4 regions of the Streptomyces sp. NPDC059166 genome follow, and region 4 is predicted to be linked to each of the others. Evidence: riboswitches for the same ligand, from Rfam matches in the RefSeq annotation. Region 4 holds a riboswitch; each other region holds the start of a gene.
The links. A riboswitch is a leader RNA that binds a small molecule or an ion and turns the genes downstream of it on or off. The one in region 4 is predicted to bind cobalamin.
Positions count from the first base shown of each region.

Region 1: linked by a shared signal. The riboswitch ahead of ACFXOA_RS21715 (ABC transporter substrate-binding protein) and the one ahead of ACFXOA_RS14665 (cobalamin biosynthesis protein) in region 4 are both predicted to bind cobalamin.
Region 2: linked by a shared signal. The riboswitch ahead of ACFXOA_RS16470 (ribonucleoside-diphosphate reductase subunit alpha) and the one ahead of ACFXOA_RS14665 (cobalamin biosynthesis protein) in region 4 are both predicted to bind cobalamin.
Region 3: linked by a shared signal. The riboswitch ahead of ACFXOA_RS27940 (energy-coupling factor ABC transporter permease) and the one ahead of ACFXOA_RS14665 (cobalamin biosynthesis protein) in region 4 are both predicted to bind cobalamin.

Region 1 is NZ_JBHZCI010000029.1:8,707-14,283, reverse strand. It holds gene ACFXOA_RS21725 (ABC transporter ATP-binding protein) at 1-732, opposite strand, end outside; gene ACFXOA_RS21720 (FecCD family ABC transporter permease) at 729-1,814, opposite strand; gene ACFXOA_RS21715 (ABC transporter substrate-binding protein) at 1,904-2,935, opposite strand; cobalamin riboswitch at 3,006-3,193, opposite strand; gene ACFXOA_RS21710 (acyl-CoA dehydrogenase) at 3,431-5,278, opposite strand; gene ACFXOA_RS21705 (carbohydrate kinase) at 5,325-5,577, opposite strand, start outside.
Region 2 is NZ_JBHZCI010000019.1:35,808-41,384, reverse strand. It holds gene ACFXOA_RS16475 (ribonucleotide-diphosphate reductase subunit beta) at 1-402, opposite strand, end outside; gene ACFXOA_RS16470 (ribonucleoside-diphosphate reductase subunit alpha) at 402-2,795, opposite strand; cobalamin riboswitch at 2,929-3,066, opposite strand; gene ACFXOA_RS16465 (GNAT family N-acetyltransferase) at 3,105-3,602, opposite strand; gene mctP (monocarboxylate uptake permease MctP) at 3,715-5,349, opposite strand; gene ACFXOA_RS16455 (DUF3311 domain-containing protein) at 5,346-5,577, opposite strand, start outside.
Region 3 is NZ_JBHZCI010000047.1:25,370-30,946, reverse strand. It holds gene ACFXOA_RS27955 (energy-coupling factor ABC transporter ATP-binding protein) at 1-312, opposite strand, end outside; gene cbiQ (cobalt ECF transporter T component CbiQ) at 309-1,058, opposite strand; gene ACFXOA_RS27945 (energy-coupling factor ABC transporter substrate-binding protein) at 1,065-1,433, opposite strand; gene ACFXOA_RS27940 (energy-coupling factor ABC transporter permease) at 1,433-2,143, opposite strand; cobalamin riboswitch at 2,172-2,357, opposite strand; gene ACFXOA_RS27935 (beta-galactosidase family protein) at 2,622-4,397, opposite strand; gene ACFXOA_RS27930 (polysaccharide lyase 8 family protein) at 4,551-5,577, opposite strand, start outside.
Region 4 is NZ_JBHZCI010000016.1:101,261-106,837, reverse strand. It holds gene ACFXOA_RS14675 (anion permease) at 1-1,198, shown strand, start outside; gene ACFXOA_RS14670 (hypothetical protein) at 1,211-1,432, shown strand; cobalamin riboswitch at 1,581-1,710, shown strand; gene ACFXOA_RS14665 (cobalamin biosynthesis protein) at 1,839-2,783, shown strand; gene ACFXOA_RS14660 (cobyric acid synthase) at 2,780-4,348, shown strand; gene ACFXOA_RS14655 (putative cobaltochelatase) at 4,345-5,577, shown strand, end outside.

The sequences.
Region 1 (5,577 bases), on a different contig from region 4:
GTAGACCTCGGCGATGAGCTCCTCGGTGATGACCTCCGAGGGCGTGCCGCCGGCCACCACCCGCCCTTCCTTGAGCACGGTGATCCGGTCGCAGAACATCGCGGCCAGGTTGAGGTCGTGCAGCGCCACCACCGCGGTGACGGGCAGGGCGGCGACGAGGGACAGCAGCTCCAGCTGGTGCTGGATGTCCAGGTGGTTCGTGGGTTCGTCCAGCAGGAGTTCGCAGGGCCGTTGGGCCAGAGCCCGCGCGATGTGGACGCGCTGACGCTCGCCGCCCGAGAGGGTGCGCCAGGACCGGGCGGCGTGATCGGTGAGCGCGGTGCGTTCCAGCGCCTCGCGCACCGCCGTCTCGTCCTCGGGACCGGGCGCGCTCCAGACGCGCCGGTGGGGGATCCGGCCGAGCCTCACGACGTCCCGCACCGTCAGGTCCACCTGGGTGTCCGCCTGCTGCTCCACCACGGCCACGCGGCGGGCGACGTCGCGGCGGCCCGTCTCGGCGAGCGTCCGGCCGTCCAGGCTGACCGTCCCCGCACCGGGGGCGAGCACACCGGCCATCACGCGCAGCAGCGTGGTCTTGCCGGAGCCGTTCGGGCCCAGGAGCCCGAGCGTGGTGCCGGGGGCCGGCGCCACGCTGACCCCGTCCAGCAGGAGTCTCCCTCCGGCCTCCCGGCTGACGCTCACGGCACGCAGCCCGTCGCCCGGGCCGCCCGCCCCGGGCGGCGGCGCCTTCATACGCCCCTCCGTGTGCGGTGGAGGATCAGGACGAAGACCGGCACGCCGACGAGCGAGGTGACCACACCGACCGGCACCTCCTGCGGTACGAGGACGGTCCTGGCCAGGGTGTCGGCCCAGACCATGAACACGGCCCCGGAGAGAGCGGTCACCGGCAGCAGCCTGCGGTGCCCGGCACCTGCCAGCGCCCGGGCCGCGTGCGGCAGCACCAGGCCGACGAATCCGATGGCACCGGCGGAGCTGACCAGGGCGGCCGTCAGGAGCGCCGTGGTGCAGAGCAGCACGGTCCTGGTGCGCCCGACCCGCACGCCGAGGGCCGCCGCCGCGTCCTGGCCGAACGCGAAGGCGTCGAGCGTGCGGGCGTGACCGAGACAGACCGCCAGCGCCACCGCCAGCACGGCGGCGCAGATCCTCACGTCGCTCCAGCCCGCGCCGCTCAGGGAGCCGAGCAGCCAGAAGAGCACGCCCCGTGTCTGCTCGGCGTCGGCGGCCGTCATCACGACGAACGAGGTGAGTGCGGAGAAGAGCTGCATGACCGCGACCCCGGAGAGGACGACCCGGTCGGTGGATCCTCCGAGCGTGTGGCTGAGCATCAGGACGAGCGCGAACGCGCCCAGCGCGCCGGCGAAGGCGCCGCCCGGGACGGAGACCGCTCCCCCGCCTGCGCCGAGGACCACCACCACGACGGCCCCGGTCGAGGCTCCCGAGGAGACACCGAGGACGAAGGGGTCGGCGAGCGGGTTGCGCAGCAGGGACTGCATCACCGCGCCGCACACCGCGAGTCCCGCTCCGCACACCGCGGCCAGCAGGGTCCTGGGCATGCGGAGGTTCCATACGATGCCGTCCCGGATCGGGGTCAGTCGTGCGTCGCCGATGCCGAGGTGCGAGGACACCACCGACCAGACGTCCGGGACGGAGATCCGGGCGGGGCCGATGGTGACGGCGACCGCGACGGACAGGACGAGGACGACCGGTCCGGTCGCCCACAGCAGGCCCCGGCGCACCGGGGACGTCGGCGTGTCGGCGGCTGCGCCGGTCGTCCCGTACCCGGGCGGCGCCCCGGTGCGCCTGCCGTGGACCACCCGGCGCACGGGCCCCGCCGGGCCCTCGACCGGACGCGTGCGCACCGGGCGGTCCGGCGCCTGCCCGTCCGGAACGTGTCCGTTCCCGGTCACCTGGCGAGCCCGAACGACCGCAGTCCGGCCGCGACGCGCTCGACACCCTCCACGGTCCGGATCGTCGGGTTCATCGCCTGGCCGCTCAGCAGGACGTACCTCTTGTGGCGGACGGCGTCCATGGTGCGGGTCACGGGATCGTTCTCGAGGAACTCGATCTTCTTCGCGGCGCTCTCGGCGGTCTGCGACCGCCGTGTCAGATCGCCGATCACCAGGACGTCGGGGTTGCGGTCCGCGACCGTCTCCCAGCTGACCTGCGGCCATTCCTCGTGCGTGTCGTGGAGGACGTTCCTCGCGCCGAGTTCCCCGGTGATCACGCCGGGTGCCCCGCAGCATCCGGCCATGTAGGGAGCCTCGGCGTTCGCGAACCAGTAGAGGAGGGTGGTGTCCGACGCCTTGATGCCCGCGGTCGCCTTCGCGATCCGGGCCCGCAGATCCGCCACCAGCTTCTCCCCGCGCTCGGGCACCCCGAACACGGCTGCCAGGTCCCGCACTTCGCCGTAGACCGCGTCCATCGTCAGTGGCTCGGTCCGGGCGCCGTCCCCGCCTCCGCTGTTGTCCTTGCCCGAGCAGTCGGCCGGTGACAGGTACGACGGCACGCCCAGCTCGTCGAACTGTGCGCGGGAGGCCACACCGCCCTTGCCCAGCGTGGACTCGAAGGAAGCGGTGACGAAGTCGGGTTCCTCGTCCAGGACCCGTTCGTAGGAGGGCCGGTTCTCGGCGATCCGGTCCACCGCGGCCTCGTCCTTCTCCAGGCCCTTCATCACCGGATCCGTCCAGGTCGCGGTTCCGGCGATCCGGTCGGCGAGTCCCAGGGACAGCAGGATCTCGGTCGATCCCTGGTCGAGGGAGACCGCGCGGCGTGGCGGCTGGTCGACGGTCACCGTGCGGCCGCAGTTCTCCAGGGTGACGGGGAAGCCCGCGGCGGAGGGCGTGCGCGCGGCACCGTCCGACGCCCCGCCTCCCCCGCCACACGCGGCCAGCAGGGCAAGTCCGGTGATGAGCACGGATGTTCGGCGTACGGTCATGGCTATGTGCGGCACAGGGTCCCTCTGCGTCCGGGGCTCATGCGCGGAGCCCGCTACGGCGTACGCTCCCGGTGAGGAAGCGGGTGCCAGCAGGTCTTCGGACTCGGGGTCGTCCGGACGGAGCGCCTTCCCATTGCACCCGAGAGTGCCCCAGTGGCCTTGGCTCCGCCCGTCCCCCTCACCGCTGCGCGTCAGCTCCGGATTCACACCGGATTCCCTGACTCCCGACGGAGTGTGACTGGCTTCTGCAAGCTATCACGCACCTTGGCACCCGGAATCCAGCCGGTGGGCGGGTGCGCCGGGGCCCCGGGACACCGCACCGGCCCACCTCTCCTCAGCGCGGGAGACGAACCGATTCGCCGTGGCCGCGACCCGGGCGACCACCGCGACGGGCCAGCAGGGACACCGTGCCCCAGTAGGCCAGGAGGACCACGCGCAGCCCGAGGATCTCCAGCCTCTCCCCCGCACACGCCGTCAGTCCGGCGCGCCGGGGGTTCAACGGGCGCTCCCACGCGGCTCGTTCCAGGGTGCCGACGGATCGTCGTAGGCGTCCGCGTAGCCGGGCCCGGCGATCGGCCAGTCGGCGAGCAGTTCCCCGGGCAGAGCAAAGGAGGCCGCCAGTTCGGGGGCGTGGGCGGCTACCGCCGCGATCAGTTCCTCGGCTTCCCCCGGCAACTCGTCCACCTGCCCGGCCGTCAGGAAACCGGCGGCCAGGAGATCGCCGCTGTTGCGGGACACCCACTCGATCGCGAACAGCCGCTCCAGCTCACCGAGCCGGTCCCTGGCGAATCCGTGGGGCAGCGCGGCACGAGCCTCGTCACAGGCCCGGAACGCCTGGTGGTAGGCGTACGCCTCCACACCGCGCACAGCCGCGCCCGAGGCGGCGTTCCACTGCCCCAGGGGGTCGGAGCCGGACGCCCCGAGCGCGCGTTCGCCGGCGCGGGCGAACCAGATGTGCTGGAGGGCCGCGAGCAGTCCGTCCAGGAATGCGGGCTCGGCGAGGGCGCCCGGCCGGGCGGGGACCGGATCGCGGGGGCCGCCCGGCTCCGGGGCCAGGAGCATGTCGGCGGCGGCCTTCGCGTACAGGGCGATGTTGTCGCCCTCCGCGGTGATGGCTCCCTCCACCCCGGTGACGAGTTCGGTCATGCCGTTGTTCTCCAGCAGCGCCTGCGCCCCGCAGCGTTCGCGGCTCTCGACGATGACCTCGCGCGCCCGCCAGGTGATCCACGCCTTCGCCACGTCGACGAGCCGCCCCGCCTCCGTCCGGCCGTCCTCGTCCGTACAGGAGTCCCAGCGCTCCATCGCCGTCCGGGAGAGCAGGGTCATGGCGAAGACCGTGGCCATGGCCGACGCGAGCGGACCGTGGTGGGTACGGTGCGTGTTCACCGGAACCGGGGGCATGCCACGGCTGCCGGAGATCATCCGGTGGCCGCCGTACCGTACGGCGACGGCCAGTGCGGCCCGGGCCGAGCCCGCCGCGCAGGCGCTCATGGCGATCCGCCCCGGTGTGACCCGGCCGATCGAGGCGAGGAAGCGCCGCCTCCGGTCGCCCGGACCGGTACGGAAGTCCCCCTGTCCCGCTGCCTCCTCACCGGACTCCAGGAGGGCGTCGCGGGGCACGAACAGCCGGTCGAACGAGGTCAGGCAGTGGTCCACGGGACTGCCCATACGGGCAGGCAGCCGCCGTACCCGGACCCCGGGGAGCGCCTGTACCCCGTCGTTGAGCGGCACCAGGAAGAGGCGTACCCCGTGATCCGCTCCGTCGGCGACCAGCCGCGCGGCGACCAGCCCGGACTTGGCGCCGCCCGCAGGACTGGTGTTGGGCATGAACTTCTGCGCACCCGCGTTCGGCGTGTGCAGGACGAATCCGTCCCGTTCACGGTCGTACGTCGCCGTCGTCTCCATCGCGGCGGCGTTGTTGCCGTGCGCCACCTCGGTACAGAGGTAGGTGCCGATATGACGCATCGACAGGTAGTCCGACAGATCGCGGCGGCCGACCGGGTCGTGGTCGAGGAGGCTGCCGAGGAAGAGGTTGTAGTGGATCCCGGCGACGGTCGCCAGCGCTGGATCGACCGGGCCGAGCCAGGCGTGCAGAGCGGCGAGCGCCCGGGGGTCGGAGGCGAGTCGCGCCCCGCTGTCGAGCGAGCGGTTGAGGATCCGGAGCCGCTCGTAGGCGAGTCCGAGTCTCTCCTCGGGGGTCCCGCCGGGCGGGCGGCGGAACGGTTCTGTGCTGATCAGCCGCCGCCAGAAACCGTGTTCGCGGCGGTGATCCGGACCGAGGAGGACGCAGGTGAGCTGTTCGGTGGTCGAGGGAGGGGAGGTATCGGCAAGGGTCACGGTCATATCGGAATCAACGACCGCGGTGGGGACGAAGACACCCCCTGGCCGGCTACCGCTCGGGAGACGGCGCGCTGATCAGGGCGGCGGCCAGCTCCTTCGCGTCGGGCGGGAGGGCGCCCGCACGTGTCACGGTCACGGAGGCCGAGGCGACCGCGTGGCGCAGCACTTCGCCCAGGACCACATGGTCCAGTTCGTGGAGCCGTGCGCGCGCGGACGGGCCCCCGAGGAGTCCTCGCTCTGCCAGAGCGTGCAGGGTGCCGGACATGAAGGCGTCGCCCGCGCCCACGGTGTCGGTGACGGCC
Region 2 (5,577 bases), on a different contig from region 4:
GACTGCGTCGAACGCCGCCGCCCGGTCGTCCGGGTCGGGCAGATAGGTGTCCAGCAGCGTCAGGTAGAACTGGACGTGCACGGCCTCCTCGAACAGCTGCCGGGACAGGTAGAGCCGCGCCTCGGGGGAGTTGATGTGCTTGTACAGCGTGAGCACCAGGTTGTTCGAGACGATCGAGTCACCGGTCGCGAAGAACGCCACCAGCCGGCCGATCATGTGCTGCTCACCCGGCGACAGCTTCGCGAGGTCGGCCACGTCCGAGTGGAGGTCCACCTCCTCCACCGTCCACGTGTTCTTGATCGCGTCCCGGTAGCGCTCGTAGAAGTCCGGGTAGCGCATGGGCCGCAGGGTCAGCTCGAAGCCCGGGTCGAGCAGGTTCTTCTCTTCGTTCGTGGTGCTCATCACTGGCAGGCCTCGCAGGACTCGGGGTTTTCGAGGGAGCAGGCGATCGCCTCCGCGTCGGGGGCGGACGCCTGCTGTACGGGGACGGGGGCGACCGCCGCCTGACCGGACGCCGCGCGGGCGATCCGGGTGGCCGGGCGGGAGCGCAGGTAGTACGTCGTCTTCAGCCCCTGCTTCCAGGCGTACGCGTACATCGAGGAGAGCTTGCCGATCGTCGGCGTCTCCATGAACAGGTTGAGCGACTGGCTCTGGTCGAGGAACGGCGTACGGGCCGCCGCCATGTCGATCAGGCCGCGCTGGGGGATCTCCCACGCCGTGCGGTACAGCGCCCGCACCTCCTCGGGGATCCAGGCGAAGCCCTGCACGGAACCACTGGCCTCGCGCAGCGCCTCACGGGTACGGGCGTCCCACACGCCGAGCCTCTTCAGCTCGTCCACCAGGTAGGCGTTGACCTGGAGGAACTCCCCGCTGAGCGTCTCGCGCTTGAACAGGTTGGAGACCTGCGGCTCGATGCACTCGTACACACCGGCGATCGAGGCGATCGTGGCGGTCGGCGCGATGGCGAGCAGCAGGGAGTTGCGCATACCGGTCCTGGCGACCCGGGCGCGCAGGGCCTCCCAGCGCTCCGGCCAGTTCAGCTCGGTGGCGTAGTGGTCCGGGTGCAGCACACCGCGGGCGGCCCGCGTCTCCGACCAGGCGGGCAGCGGGCCGGACCTCTCGGCGAGGTCGCAGGACGCCTCGTAGGCGGCGAGCATGATCCGCTCGGAGATCTTCGTGGAGAGCGCCCGGGCCTCCGGGGAGTCGAAGGGCAGCCGCAGCTGGAAGAAGACGTCCTGGAGCCCCATCGCGCCCAGACCCACCGGCCTCCAGCGGGCGTTGGAGCGGCCCGCCTGCTCGGTCGGGTAGAAGTTGATGTCCACGACCCGGTCGAGGAAGGTCACCGCGGTGCGGACGGTGGCGTCCAGCCGCTCCCAGTCGACGGAGCCGTCGGCGACGAAGGCGCCCAGGTTGACCGAACCCAGGTTGCAGACCGCGGTCTCGCCGTCGTCGGTGACCTCGAGGATCTCGGTGCACAGGTTCGAGGAGTGCACGACCCGGCCGGGCTCGGCCGTCTGGTTCGCGGTCCGGTTGGAGGCGTCCTTGAACGTCATCCAGCCCTGGCCGGTCTGCGCGAGGGTCCGCATCATCCGGCCGTACAGCTCGCGCGCCGGCAGAGTCCTGCGGGCCAGGCCCTTCGCCTCCGCGGCGCGGTAGGCCGCGTCGAACTCCTCGCCCCACAGGTCGACCAGCTCGGGGACGTCGGCCGGGGAGAACAGCGACCACGTCCCGTCCGCGTCGACCCGGCGCATGAACTCGTCCGGGATCCAGTGCGCCAGGTTCAGGTTGTGCGTACGGCGCTGATCCTCACCCGTGTTGTCGCGGAGCTCCAGGAACTCCTCGATGTCCGCGTGCCAGGTCTCCAGGTAGACCGCCGCGGCGCCCTTGCGGCGACCGCCCTGGTTCACCGCCGCCACCGAGGCGTCCAGCGTCTTCAGGAACGGGACGATCCCGTTGGAGTGCCCGTTGGTGCCCCGGATCAGCGAACCCCGTGCCCGGATGCGGGAGTACGACAGGCCGATGCCGCCCGCGTGCTTGGAGAGCCGTGCCACCTGGTGGTAGCGGTCGTAGATGGAGTCCAGCTCGTCCTTGGGCGAGTCCAGGAGATAGCAGGACGACATCTGCGGGTGGCGGGTGCCGGAGTTGAAGAGCGTGGGGGAGGAGGGCAGGTAGTCGAGCCGGTTCATCAGGCCGTACAGCGCGGCCACCTCGCCCAGGGCGCGCTCGGAGTCGTCCTCGGCGAGCCCGGCGGCCACCCGCAGCATGAAGTGCTGCGGGGTCTCGACGACCTCCCGGGTGATCGGGTGGCGCAGCAGGTACCGGCTGTACAGCGTCCGCAGCCCGAAGTAGCCGAAGCGGTCGTCGGCGCCGTCGGCGAGCGCCCCGTCCACGAGGGCGTCGAGGGCGTCGGCGTGCAGCGAGACGAACCCGGCCGTGCGGTCCGCGATCAGGCCCTCACGGTGGCCGACGGCGACCGAGGCCGAGAAGGAGTCCGCGCCCTGGCCGGCCGCCTCGTCCGTGATGGCCAGGGTCAGGAGCCGTGCCGCCAGCCGGGAGTAGGCAGGGTCCTCCGAGATCAGACCGGCGGCGGCCTCGGTCGCCAGCCCGCGCAGCTCCGCCTCGTCCGCCCGGGCGCTCCGGCCGCGCAGCGCGGCGGCGGCGACCCGTCCGGGGTCGGTGTCGGGCAGGTCGGCGGTGAGGGCGGTCAGGGTCCGCAGGAGAGCGGTCCCGGGCGCGTCGGTCGTGAGGCCTTCGGATTCCGCTGCTGAAACCGGATCGGCTGGCGCGATGGTCACTGGGGCTTTCCCTCGCTCGGCTCGGGGCCTGCGGGAGCGGGGCAGCCGGGCACGGCGAGGCCCGGAGGGCAGCGCGGCGCGCGGCGTCCACCGGCCTTCCGCGAGGCCCGGACGTCTCGGCGCCCGGTTCGGTCGAGCCGGGCGCGCTGTCGACAGGTCCTCGGACTTCACGGGTGTGCGCAGGCACACCGGTCACACCGTTGCGGGACAGTTCCGGACTCACACCGGATTCCCCTGCGACGACAGCGAGGTCGAGCATACATGTGGGGGCTGCCGGTTGGAGCGGCCCCCACATGTTGTGTCGTGCGATCAGAGATCGAGCCGGTACGTGAGGAGTGGGCGGCCCGGAAGCGGGTTCCAGTCCCGGTCGGGAGTCCGTACGAAACCGAGGCGGCCGTAGAGGCGATGGGCCCCGAGCATGGCCGGATGCGTCGACAGGACGATCCTCGACAGCCCGGCGGTACGTGCCCGTTCGACGCACGCCCGTACGAGCGCCTCGCCGGTGCCCCGCCCGCGGGCCCGGGCGGCCACGGCCAGCATCCGGAACTCGGCCTCGCCGGGCCGGGCGATGTCCGCCCACGGGCTGCCGGGCGGGACGTAGGTGACGCCTCCCAGCAGCCGCCCGCGGGCATCGGACGCGACGAGCACCTCGGCCTCGGCGGCCCGCCGGCCGATCGCCCGGAGCTGCTCCAGGTAGGGGTCCTCGTCACCGAAGTCCAGAAGTGCGTCGCCGAGATAGGCCTGGGCCGTGATCTCGCCCAGCTCCTCGTACTGAGAGGGCCCGACCGGCCCGATCGACACGTCCATGGGAGCAGTCTCGCGCGTCATGGCGGATCTGCGCCCGGGTTCGCGGGGCGGGCCGCACATGAGGCGGCCCCGGCGGGAACTCGCTCCCGCCGGGGCCGCCTCGGGGCCGGGGTCAGTGACCGCCGGGGGCGCCCGCCGTGGCCGGCGGGAGCTCCGCCTTGACGCCGGGGTCGCCGATGTCCGCCGTGTAGTCGGACGGCGAGGTCTCGTCCACACCGGCCGGGGCCTTCATCGCGTTGAGCACGAAGGTCAGCACGACCACCACGACGACGTTCAGCACGAACGCGGTGAGACCGATGTAGCCGATCTCGCCGATGCCGGGTATCTCCTTCGAGGAACCGCCGAAGTGCTTCTGCGTCGGGCTGGCGACCCCGTACGCGGCCGCCGTGCCGTAGATCATGCCGACCGCCCAGCCGGCGATCAGGGCCCAGCGGTGGAACCAGCGGGTGAACAGGCCGCCCACCAGGGCCGGCATGGTCTGGAGGATCCAGATCCCGCCGAGCAGCTGGAAGTTGATCGCCACCGTCTTGTCCATGGTGAGGACGAAGACGAGCGCACCCACCTTGACCAGGAGCGAGACCAGCTTGGAGATCTTGGTCTCCTGCTCGGGCGTCGCGTCCGGCTTGAGGAAGTCCTTGTAGATGTTGCGGGTGAAGAGGTTCGCCGCGGCGATCGACATGATCGCGGCCGGGACCAGCGCGCCGATCCCGATCGCGGCGAACGCCACGCCCGCGAACCAGTCCGGGAACATGTTCTCGAAGAGCTGCGGAATCGCGAGCTGGCCGTTGTCCACCTTGATCCCGGCGGCGATCGCCATGAAACCGAGCAGCGCCAGCAGACCCAGCATCAGCGAGTACAGCGGCAGGATGGTGGTGTTGCGCCGGATCACCTCACGGCTGCGGCTGGAGAGCGTCGCCGTGATCGAGTGCGGGTACATGAAGAGCGCCAGCGCCGAGCCCAGCGCCAGGGTGGCGTAGCCCCACTGGCCCATCTCCCCGGGCACCAGTCCGGCGACGGGCTTGCCCGCGGCCTCGTTCTTCGCCGAGAACGCCTCGCCGGCCTTGGCGAAGATGTCGTCGAAGCCACCGAGCTTGATCGGGATGTAGATGATCGCCACCGCGATGACCAGGTAGATCAGGCCGTCCTTGACGAACGCGATGAGCGCGGGCGCGCGCAGCCCCGACGAGTACGTGTACGCGGCGAGTACGGCGAACGCGATCAGCAGCGGCAGGTCCTTGACGAACCAGTGCGTGGTCTCGCCACCGCCGACGCCCATCACGTCCAGTACGGCCTGGATGCCGACCAGCTGGAGCGCGATGTACGGCATCGTGGCGAGGATCCCGGTCAGCGCCACCGCCAGCGAGAGCCCCTTGGACCCGAAGCGGCCGCGGACGAAGTCCGAGGTGGTGACGTAGCCGTGCTTGTGCGAGACGGACCACAGGCGCGGCAGGAAGGTGAAGATGAGGGGGTAGACCAGGATGGTGTACGGGACGGCGAAGAAGCCGGACGCCCCCGCAGCGTAGATCGCCGCGGGTACCGCGACGAAGGTGTACGCCGTGTAGAGGTCACCGCCGAGCAGGAACCAGGTGACCCAGGTGCCGAACGACCTTCCGCCCAGGCCCCATTCGTCGAGGCTGGCCTCGTTCTCGGCCTTGCGCCAGCGCGCGGCCATGAACCCGATGACCGTGACGGCCAGGAAGAAGAAGATGAAGACGGCGAGCGCGACGCCGTTCACGCCGTCCTTCATGCCGACGCACCCCCCTTGCGGGCGCGCTGGTCACGCTGCCACAGCTTGTACGCGATCATCGTGAGCGAGGTCGACAGGAGGACCCACAGCATCTGGTACCAGTAGAAGAACGGGATGCCGATGAAGGTCGGGTCGACCTTCGCGTACGAGCCGACCCAGAGCATCGCGACGAACGGCGCGAGCAGACAGAGCGCGATCACCACCCTCATGGGTGTCACTACCGGTGGT
Region 3 (5,577 bases), on a different contig from region 4:
GTCCTGGAAGACGGACGCCGCGAACAGCTGGTCGTCCGGGTCCTGCACCACCAGCTGGACGGTCGTCCGCAGCCGTGTCAGGCCCTTGCGGTCGTAGGTGACCGGGCGCCCCTCGACCGTCAGAGCTCCCGCGCCCGGGCGCAGCCCGCCGCTGAGCAGCCTCATCAGGGTGGTCTTGCCGCTGCCGTTCCTGCCCAGCAGCGCGAGCGCGCGTCCCTCACGGGCGTCGAAGTCGAGGCCGCTGAGCACGGGCGGGCCGTCCTCGTAGGAGAACGACGCCCCCCGCAGCGAAAGCAGCACGGAAGCACTCATGGGAGCAGCCTTTCCAGGCAGAGGGTCAGGGCGGCGACCGCCGCGAGAAGGGTGGCGCTCGCCGCCACGAAACGGAGGGAGACGCGGGCCTCGGGCACCAGGACGCGCAGGGTGCCGTCGTATCCGCGCCCGGCCAGTCCCGACTGGAGACGAGCGGCCCGGTCGAAGGCCCGGACGAACGCGGTCGCTCCGAGGCCGCCCAGCGATCTCCAGGTCGCTGCCCGCGCGGTGTGACCGAGCCGCGCGGCCTGCGCCTCACGGACCCTGCGCATCGCGTCCAGCAGGAGGAAGCTCATGCGGTAGGTCACCAGGGCGACATCCACCACCGCAGCGGGCACACCCGCCCGTACCAGCCTCGGCAGCAGGTCGGACATCGGTGTGGTGAACGCGAGGAGAAGGACTCCCAGGGAAGCGGCGGACGTCCGCAACAGCAGCTCGGCGGCCCGGAACGCCCCGCCCGGAGCAAGGGCGACGAGCCCTCCGGGTCCGGCGACCTGCACCAGCAGAGTCCCCGCACCGGTCACGCAGAACCCCAGCGGGATCCGGTACGCGCGCCACAGCTGACGGGGGCTCACCCCCGCCGGCCCCAGCAGTGCCGCGACCGCGGTGACGAGAACCAGGGCGGCACCCGGCCAAGGCGGCAGCGAGATCGCCAGCACCGTGAGTCCCAGCCCGAGCACCGCCTTGTCGACGGGATGGCGGCGGCGCCAGCGACTGCTGTGCGCCGCCGCGTCGATCGGCAGCACAGGGGCTCAGGCCTCCCGCGTCGCGGACTCCCCGGGCTGCCCGGTCGCGGCGATGCCGTCCCGCCGGGCCAGGGCCAGCCGCTCGCCCTGCCGCCGGCCGCGCCGCACACCGAAGTAGTAGGCGAGCACCCCGGCGCCCAGAGCGGCCTGCAGGGCGAACAGCGCCGATTCGATCTCCCCGGACGGAGGCTCGTACAGCGGGGCGAACCAGGGCTCGTACCCGGGGTCGATCTCGGTGATCGCCGTCTCGGCCTGGGCGTCCGCCCCCGAGAAGGGCTCCTCCTTGCCGTCCCCCGAGCCCAGTGCCAGGGGCAGGACCGCCAGGGCGGCCACGAGCAGGAGCAGCAGGCCGTTGATCTTCGTGTTCCGGTTCATCACGCCACCGCTTCCGTCTTCTTCTCGTCCGTCCTGGTGCGGGCCCCGCCGCTGAGGAGCACGCCGAGCCGGGTCAGATCACCCCTGCTGGACTGCACCAGGAGACGCATGACCAGCACGGTCAGAAGGCCTTCGCTCACCGCGAGCGGGATCTGGGTGACGGCGAAGATGGAACCGAACTTCCCGAGCGCTCCGAGGAACCCGGTGCCCGGGTCCGGGAAGGCCAGGGCGAGCTGCGCGCTGGTGACGCAGTAGGTGGAGAGGTCGGCGACGAACGCGGCGAAGAAGACCGCGACCATCAGCGACACCCCGAGCCGGCGCAGCAGCCTGTAGACGGCGTAACCCGCCCAGGGGCCGGCGATCGCCATGGAGAAGACGTTGGCGCCCAGCGTGGTCAGCCCCCCATGGGCCAGCAGCAGGGCCTGGAACAGCAGGGTGATGGTCCCCAGGACCACCATGATCGGTGGACGGAAGAGGATCGCTCCCAGCCCGGTACCGGTGGGATGCGAACAACTGCCCGTCACCGACGGGATCTTCAGCGCGGACAGTACGAAGGTGAAGGCTCCGGAGGCCCCGAGGAGCAGTGTGCTCTCGGGGTTCTCCCGGACCTCACGGGTGAGTGAACGTACTCCGTGGACGACGAACGGCGCGGACGCGACACCCCAGGCGATCGCGTGCGCCGGAGGCAGGAAACCCTCGGCTATGTGCATGACTCAGAGACCCTCTCCAGCACCTCGTGGATGGTTGAAGTGCCTTGGCCGGTCTCCTGGCTTACGGGTGACACCGCCCGGATCTCCGCCTTCCCGGGTCACAAGGACCCAGTGGCTGCCCGCGAGGGCCGGAGCCGGACTTCCCGATCACAGTGGCGAGGGCCGCACCGGCATCACACCGGATTTCCCGTTCACCAAGGCGTGGCGACAGTAGTGGCAGTGAGGGGGCGATGACAAGCGGGCCCACCCGCCCGCACCTGCGAACACGTACCCCCACGGGGCCCCTGGGCGCGCTCCCGCGCAGCTTCCACGCGGTGCGGACCGGAGCGTCCCCGCAGGGGATCGGTGCACGCCGGCCCCGCCCGCCCGGCTGGACCCGCACACTCCGCCGGCGCCGGCGGAGTGTGCCGGTGCGAGGGCGGGGGCGGGCGCCGGACGCTCACCCGGGCGGCGGCCGCACGGTGCGCCGTGAGAGCGCTCAGCCCAGGTCCGGACTCTCACGCAGTTCGACGACCGGACGCTCCCGTCCGTCGAGTTCGAGCACCACGAACTCGTTGCGCCCCGCGCGCAGCAGCGGCCACGGGACGTAGAGCGTCCGCTGAGGCCCCCGCGCCTGCCAGTAGCGGCCCAGGCAGAATCCGTTGACCCAGACGTACCCCTTGCCCCAGCCGGGCAGTGCGAGATACGTGTCACCCGGCTGTTCCACCTCGAGGAAGCCCCGGTGGAACACCGGACCCCTGGAACCACCCGAATCCTCCGGAGCCGTGTCCCAGGACACCTTTCCGGGGGTTCCGTGCCCCAGCTCGATCGCGCGCGCGGACCAGCCGTGCAGCAGCTGCTGGGTGTGCAGGACGTTACGCACCCCCTTGCGGTCTCCCAGCCCCACGCCGTAGTTGACCCTGCCCATGGACTCCACCAGGAGCTCCACACGCGCCCGTCCGCCGTCCACCCGTACGCCCTCGACCGACTCGGTGCCGCCGCGCTCCACCACGCCCGCGGGCCGGCCGTCGACGAAGACGTGGGCCCGGTCGGCGAGCCCCTGGACCGAGAGCGCGTAGGGCCCGCGCGGACCGGGGATCCCGGACGAGTAGAGCACCAGCCCGTGGCTGATGCCGAGTTCCTCGAAGGAAGGCGGCACGGCGGCGCGCACCTCATCGCCCGAAAGATCATCCAGGACGTCGAACAGCGCCACAGCGGACTTGAGTTCCAGGGACGCGGGTGGCAACAGTGGTCCGGGGGACTCCGGTTCGGGCAGTGGACCGTCCGCGTATCGTGCGAGTACCTCACGGAACGCGCTGAACTTCTCCGTCACACCGCCCCGTTCGTCGATCGGCGCGTCGTAGTCGTAGGAGGTCACCGTCGGCAGGTACCCCTCACCCGTGGCCGGATCCCGTGAGTTGGCCCCCGCCCACGTCGAGAAGTTCGTCCCGCCGTGCGCCATGTAGAGGTTCACCGACGCCCCGGACTCCAGGATCTCCTCGAGTGTCGCCGCGGCGTCCGCGGGCTCCCGTACGACGTGCCCGGTGCCCCAGTGGTCGAACCAGCCGCACCAGAACTCCATGCACATGGGCGGGTCCAGCGGACGAAGACGCTTCAGGCTCGCGAACGCCTCGTCGGCACGGCTGCCGAAGTTCACCGTGGCCAGGTGTCCGGGAGCCGTCCCGCCGGTGAGGAAGAAGTCGTCCGGTCCGTCGGAGGTGAACAGCGGTACGTCGATGCCGCGCGCCCGCATTCCGCCGGCCAGGTGCTCCAGGTACCCGCGGTCCGTGCCGTAGGAGCCGTACTCGTTCTCGATCTGCGCCATCAGGACGTTCCCGCCCCTGGTGACCTGGTGTTCCGCCACGAGCGGGACGACCCGGTCCAGCCAGCGGTCGACATGGGCCAGATATCCGGGGTCCTGGCACCGCAGCGCCCGTACGGCGGGGTCGGAGAGCAGCCACCACGGCAGTCCGCCGTTCTCCCACTCCGCGCAGATGTAGGGCGACGGCCTGACGACGGCGTACAGTCCGGCCTCGCGTGTCGCGCGCAGGAACCCGTCCAGATCGGCGATGCCGTCGAAGTCGTACTCCCCGGGCCGCGGTTCGTGGAGATTCCAGGGGACGTACGTCTCCACGGTGTTGAGGCCCAGCGCGCGCAGCATCCGCAGCCGGTGCGGCCACTGCTCGGGCAGGACCCGGAAGTAGTGCAGCGCGCCGGACAGGACGCGCAGCGGACGGCCGTCGAGGGAGAACCCCTCGGGCGATGTACGGAACATGAGGGCTCTCCGGTGGGCATACCCGTGAAGGGTCAGTCGGACGAACGGACGTGCGGACGTGCGGTTCAGGCGGGATCGGCACCAGGTGCCGGGGATGCGGGACGTCGGCCCGGGCGCGGGCCGTGAGGCGACAAGGGGACAGGATGTCCGGCACTACAGGAGCCGCACCACGGTCGTCTGGGTACGGCCGGCCGTCGCGGAGAGGCCGCCGAGGCCGAGCTCCAGCGCCGGGCCGGTGGAGACCCGTGTCACGGACGCCGGCCTGGAGACGACGGAGCGGACCGGGCGTTCCCAGCGGATCCGTACCTCGTCCCCCAGCCTTGTCGGGTCGCTCACGCACACCGCCGCCGTGCCGTCACGGCGTTCCCTGATCAGCACCGAGACCGGGGCGCTCGCCCACAGCCGCCCGAAGCCGCCCGCAGCCCAGAAGTTGGCCGCGGTGACACCGAGCCCGGGGACCCTGACGCCGTGCACGTCCGGGCCGCGCGTGTACGTGGTCAGCAAGCGCCCGAGCGCTCCCGCCCGCAGGGCGGTGAAGGGGATCGAGGCGCCCGGCAGCAGGACGTAGGCGTAGCCCTCCTCCACCGGATCGGTGCCGTGGTCGAAGAGGAGAGTGGTGTAACGGCTGGAGAAGGAGACCGGCGAGCCCGAAGCGCTGTTGATGTCGCGCCAGGCACCGGCCCGCTCCTCCCGCAGTGCGCGCAGAGGGCCGCGTTCGGGAAAGACGTACCCTCCGTGCCCGGCGATGTGCGCCCAGCCCGCGTGCGCGAACTCGGCGGCCCAGGGGAATCCGGACGGCTGCCGGTGACCGTCGACCGTGAGAACGTTGGTGCCCTCCACCCCGAGGTGCCTGTTCTCCACGACGGTCTCGACGGCGGCTCCGTCGGTGGAACTGATGCCGGATCCCAGGCAGATGACGGAGTCGTCCCCGAGGAACCACGACTTCCGGGCCCGCATGCTGGAGGACAGCCCTTCCAACTGCTGGCCGAGCATGGAGTAGGTCCCGTCGCTCACCCCGCCGACGAAGTCCACCTCGGGGAATGGCGCGCCCCATGCCCCGCCCTCGCCGTCCGTCAGACGCTTCGCCGACGCGGTGGTACCCGGCAGGCGGTAGGGGTCGACCGTGGGCCAGAAACGGTCGGAGTACTGGTCGGCGGCGTAGTCACCGCCCCACCAGTAG
Region 4 (5,577 bases):
CGATTTCACGAACGGTTTCCACGACACCGCCAACGCGATGGCCACCACCATCTCCACCGGTGCCCTCAAGCCCAAGACGGCGGTCGCCATGTCCGCCGTGCTCAACCTCGTCGGCGCGTTCCTGTCGGTGGAGGTCGCCAAGACGATCTCCGGCGGGATCATCAACGAGGACGGCCTCAGAACCGAGGTCATCTTCGCCGCGCTCGTCGGGGCGATCCTGTGGAATCTGCTGACCTGGCTGGTCGGCCTGCCCTCGAGTTCCTCCCACGCCCTCTTCGGCGGCCTCATCGGCGCGGCGGTCATGTCGGCCGGCTGGTCCTCGATCAACGGCGGCACGGTCGTGACGAAGGTCCTGCTGCCGGCGATCGCCGCTCCCGTGGTCGCGGGTCTCGCCGCCCTGCTGGCGACGAAGCTGACGTACCGCCTCAACCGGAAGATCACCGACGAGGCACAGCTGAAGTCGACCGCCAAGGGCTACCGGGCCGGCCAGATCGCCTCCGCCGGTCTCGTCTCGCTCGCGCACGGCACCAACGACGCGCAGAAGACGATGGGCATCATCACCCTGGCCCTGGTCACCGGGGGTGTCCTCTCCCCCGGCTCCAACCCGCCGGTCTGGGTCATCGCCTCCGCCGGTGTCGCGATCGCGCTGGGCACCTACCTCGGCGGCTGGCGCATCATCCGCACCATGGGCAGCGGCCTCACCGATCTCCGTCCCCCGCAGGGCTTCGCGGCCCAGACGAGCGCGGCGACGGTCATCCTGGCCTCCTCGCACCTCGGCTTCTCGCTGTCCACCACGCAGTCCTGCTCCGGCGCCGTGATGGGCGCCGGTCTCGGACGCAAGGGGGGCGTGGTCCGCTGGTCCACCGCCACCCGGATGTTCGTCGCCTGGGGTCTGACGCTGCCTGCGGCGGGCCTGGTCGGCGCCGGCGCCGAGTTCCTGACCAAGCAGGGGGCCTGGGGCGTCGCGGTGGTCGCCGTGCTGCTCGTCGCGGGTTCCGGTGCCATCTGGATGCTGTCGCGCCGCAAGCCTGTCGACCACACCAACGTCAACGCGACCGAGGCGGAGCCGGCGGGCGTGATCACGACCGCCATCGCGGCCGTCACCCCGCCGCCCGTCGGTGTGGCCCCCTCGGAACTCAAGACCACCATTCCCGCTCCGGAGACCCAGGCCGACCCGGCCCGGCCGGCCACGGTGTAAGGACGGAACCGCATGAACATCGACTGGGCGGCACTCGCCTCCGTCTTCGGCGTCAGCCTCGTGGTCACCGTGGCGCTGGTCGGCCTCTTCACTCTCGGCATCACCGGCCTCGCCAAGCTGGTCCCGTCGGCACAGGGCGGTGGTGGCGGCGTCCTCGCACGCACCGGCGCGTACGCCTGCTTCGCGCTGTGCGCGGGGGCGGTCGCCTACGGGATCCATCTGATCGTGGCCTGACGGCCTCACCCGACGCACCGGGCCGGGACACACTTCGGGGGTCCCGGCCCGGTGTGCGTCCGCGCACACCGAACCCTCGCAGGTCAATGGCAGGTTGACGGGTATTCGCGGCGCGTGGTGGACTGCCGGAGCCATTCACGGCGACAGGAGAGGAAGCCGGTGCGAATCCGGCGCGGTCCCGCCACTGTCACCGGGGAGCAGCCTCCACACGGAAGTCACGGCCCGCACACGCGGACTGGAAGGCCGGAGGAACTGCGGATCCGGGAGCCAGGAGACTCTCGTCGCCGGTCACGTCGAACCAGGGCGCGGACCCTGAGTGAGGACATACGCCATGCCTGGCTGCCCTGCGTCGGTCGCCGTACCACCTGTCCCCCGGCCCCTCCGAGGCACGAGCGCGGGCTGAGCGGTGAGAGCCGACCGCGTCTTCGCGTACGGCGCCGCCGCCGGTCTGATCGGCGACCTGCTGCTGGGGGACCCCCGGCGGGGACACCCGGTCGCCGGTTTCGGGCGCGCCGCGGCGCGCGCCGAGAGCCTGCTGTGGCGTGACCACCGCGGCTGGGGCGCCCTGCACACGCTCGTCTGCGCGGGCGGCGCCGCGGGCACGGCCGCGCTGGCGGCCCGTGCCGTGCGCGACCGCCCCGTCCTGGCCGTCGCGCTGACCGCGGCCGCGACCTGGTCCGTCGTCGGGGGTACCTCGCTGGCCCGTGAGGCCCGTGCCGTCGGCGGCGCGCTGGCCGCGGGTGACATCGAGGCCGCCCGGGAGCGGCTGCCCCATCTGTGCGGCCGTGATCCGCAGGCGCTCGACGGTCCGGGGATCGCCCGCGCCGTGGTGGAGTCGGTCGCCGAGAACACCTCCGACGCCGTGGTGGGGGCGCTGGTGTGGGGTGCGATCGGCGGGGTGCCCGGACTCGTCGGTTTCCGGGCCGTGAACACCCTGGACGCGATGGTGGGGCACAGGTCGCCCCGTTACCTGCGCTACGGCTGGGCGTCGGCCCGGCTGGACGATCTCGCCGGCTGGCCGGGCGCCCGGCTGACCGCCGTCCTGGCGGTGGCGGCCGGCGGGCGCCCGCGCGAGGCGGTACGGGTCTGGCGCTCGGACGCGCCGAGGCATCCCAGCCCCAACGCGGGCCCGGTGGAGGCCTCGTTCGCGGGGGCGCTGGGTGTACGCCTCGGCGGGACCCTCGCCTACGGCGGGCGGGTCGAGCACCGGCCGGTGCTCGGCGGGGACACGGGCCGGGAGGTGCGCGTCACCGACATCGAACGCGCGGTGCGGCTGTCGCGCCGTGTGAGTGTGCTGGCCCTCGCGGTGTGCGCGGCGGGCCGGATCGCCATGGGACGGAGAGCGGGATGAGCGGCGGGCTGCTGGTCGCCGGGACCACGTCGGACGCGGGCAAGAGCGTCGTCACGGCCGGCATCTGCCGGTGGCTGGTGCGCCGGGGGGTGAAGGTCGCACCGTTCAAGGCGCAGAACATGTCGCTGAACTCCTTCGTCACCCGGGAGGGTGCGGAGATAGGCCGCGCCCAGGCGATGCAGGCACAGGCCGCCCGCGTCGAGCCGACGGCCCTGATGAACCCGGTGCTGCTGAAGCCGGGCGGCGACCGCTCCAGCCAGGTCGTCCTGATGGGGAAGCCGGTCGGCGAGATGAGTGCCCGCGGATACCACGGGGGACGGCAGGAGTCGCTGCTGGGCACGGTCGTGGACTGCCTGGAGCAGCTGCGGAGCACGTACGACGCGGTGATCTGCGAGGGCGCGGGCAGCCCGGCGGAGATCAATCTGCGGCGCACGGACATCGTGAACATGGGCATCGCCAGGGCCGCGGGCTTCCCCGCCCTGGTGGTCGGGGACATCGACCGGGGCGGGGTGTTCGCCTCGTTCTTCGGCACGACGGCCCTTCTCGCCCCCGAGGACCAGGCGCTGATCGCCGGATACCTCGTCAACAAGTTCCGCGGTGACGTCTCGCTGCTGGAACCCGGCCTCGACATGCTGCTCGGGCTGACCGGCCGGCCGGTGTACGGGGTCCTGCCGTACGCGCACGGGCTCGGCATCGACGAGGAGGACGGGCTGCGGGTCTCGATGCGCGGAACCGTACGGGAGTCGGTGGTGGCTCCCCCGCACGGCGAGGACGTGCTGCGGGTCGCCGTGTGCGCGGTGCCGCTGATGTCGAACTTCACCGATGTGGACGCGCTGGCCGCCGAGCCGGGTGTGGTGGTGCGGTTCGTGGACCGGGCGGAGGAGCTCGTCGACGCGGACCTGGTGATCGTGCCGGGGACGCGGGGCACCGTGAAGGCGCTGGCGTGGCTGCGGGAGCGCGGCCTCGCCGACGCTCTGCTGCGCCGGGCCGCCGAGGGGCGGCCCGTGCTGGGGATCTGCGGCGGGTTCCAGGCGCTGGGCCGGTGGATCGAGGACGACGTGGAGTCACGGGCCGGTCTGGTCGAAGGGCTCGGGCTGCTTCCGGTGCGGGTCCGCTTCGGCCGCGAGAAGGTCCTGGCGCGCCCGGCCGGTACGGCACTGGGGGAACCGGTGGAGGGGTACGAGATCCACCACGGGGTCGCCGAGGTGGACGGCGGCGAGCCGTTCCTCGACGGCTGCCGGGTGGGCGAGGTCTGGGGGACGCACTGGCACGGGTCGCTGGAGAGCGACGCGTTCCGGCGGGCGTTCCTGGGCGAGGTCGCCCGGGCCGCGGGGCGGCGGTTCGTCCCCGCGCCCGACACGAGCTTCGGGGCGCTGCGGGAGCAGCAGCTCGACAGGCTGGGCGATCTGGTCGAGGAGCACGCGGACACCGACGCGCTGTGGCGGCTGATCGAGCACGGTGCCCCCGCCGGGCTGCCGTTCATCCCGCCGGGGGCACCGCCCGCGCCCGGGAGACCCGCCGGGCGCGACCGTACATCTGTGATCGCCACCGAGGAGGCTTCGTGAGCACGCCCTATCCCTTCACCGCGATCGTCGGGCAGGACGATCTGCGGCTGGGACTCCTGCTGAACGCCGTCAGTCCCGCCGTCGGCGGGGTGCTGGTCCGGGGTGAGAAGGGGACAGCCAAGTCCACCGCCGTCCGGGCGCTGGCCGCGCTGATGCCGGAGGTCACGGTCGTGGCCGGGTGCCGGTTCTCGTGCGACCCGCAGGCGCCCGATCCCGCGTGCCCGGACGCCCCGCACGAGGCGGGAGGGGGCACAGCGCGACCGGCGCGGACCGTGGAGCTCCCGGTAGGCGCGTCGGAGGACCGCCTGGTGGGTGCGCTCGACATCGAGCGGGCGCTCTCGGAGGGGGTGAAGGCCTTCGAACCGGGCCTTCTCGCCGACGCCCACCGGGGGATCCTCTACGTCGACGAGGTCAACCTCCTCCACGACCATCTGGTGGACCTGTTGCTCGACGCGGCGGCCATGGGTGCCTCGTACGTGGAGCGGGAGGGCGTCTCCGTACGGCACGCGGCCCGCTTCCTGCTGGTCGGGACGATGAACCCGGAGGAGGGCGAGCTCAGGCCGCAGCTGCTGGACCGCTTCGGGCTGACCGTCGAGGTGACGGCCTCCCGGGACACCGACGAGCGCGTCGAGGTGGTGCGCCGCAGGCTGGCGTACGACGACGATCCGGAGGCCTTCGCCGCACGGTGGGCCGGCGAGGAGTCCGCGCTGCGGGAGCGGATCACCGCGGCGCGCGCCCTGCTGCCGCGGGTGGTGCTCGGTGACGGGGTACTGCGCCGGATCGCGGCGACCTGTGCGGCGTTCGAGGTCGACGGGATGCGCGCGGACATCGTCATGGCCCGTACGGCGACGGCGCTGGCCGCGTGGGCGGGCCGCGACGAGGTCGTCGCGGACGACGTACGGCAGGCAGCGCTGCTGGCACTCCCCCACCGGCGCCGGCGCAACCCGTTCGACGCCCCGGGGCTGGACGAGGACAAGCTGGACGACACTCTGAGGGACGCGGCGGACGAGCAGGGCGGGGGCGACGACGACCCCGACCCGGGTCCCGACGGTCCCGGCGGCGGAGTTCCCCCGCAGGGCACCGGCCCCGACGACGACGGCGGCGGCGCGACAGATCCGGGCGGTGCCGGCGACGGTGTCTCCGGCGGTCAGGGCTCCGGCGAGGGGGACGCTCCCCCGGCGGGCGGCGGAGCGGGTGAGCAGCAACCCGTGCGGGCCGGCGAGCCGTTC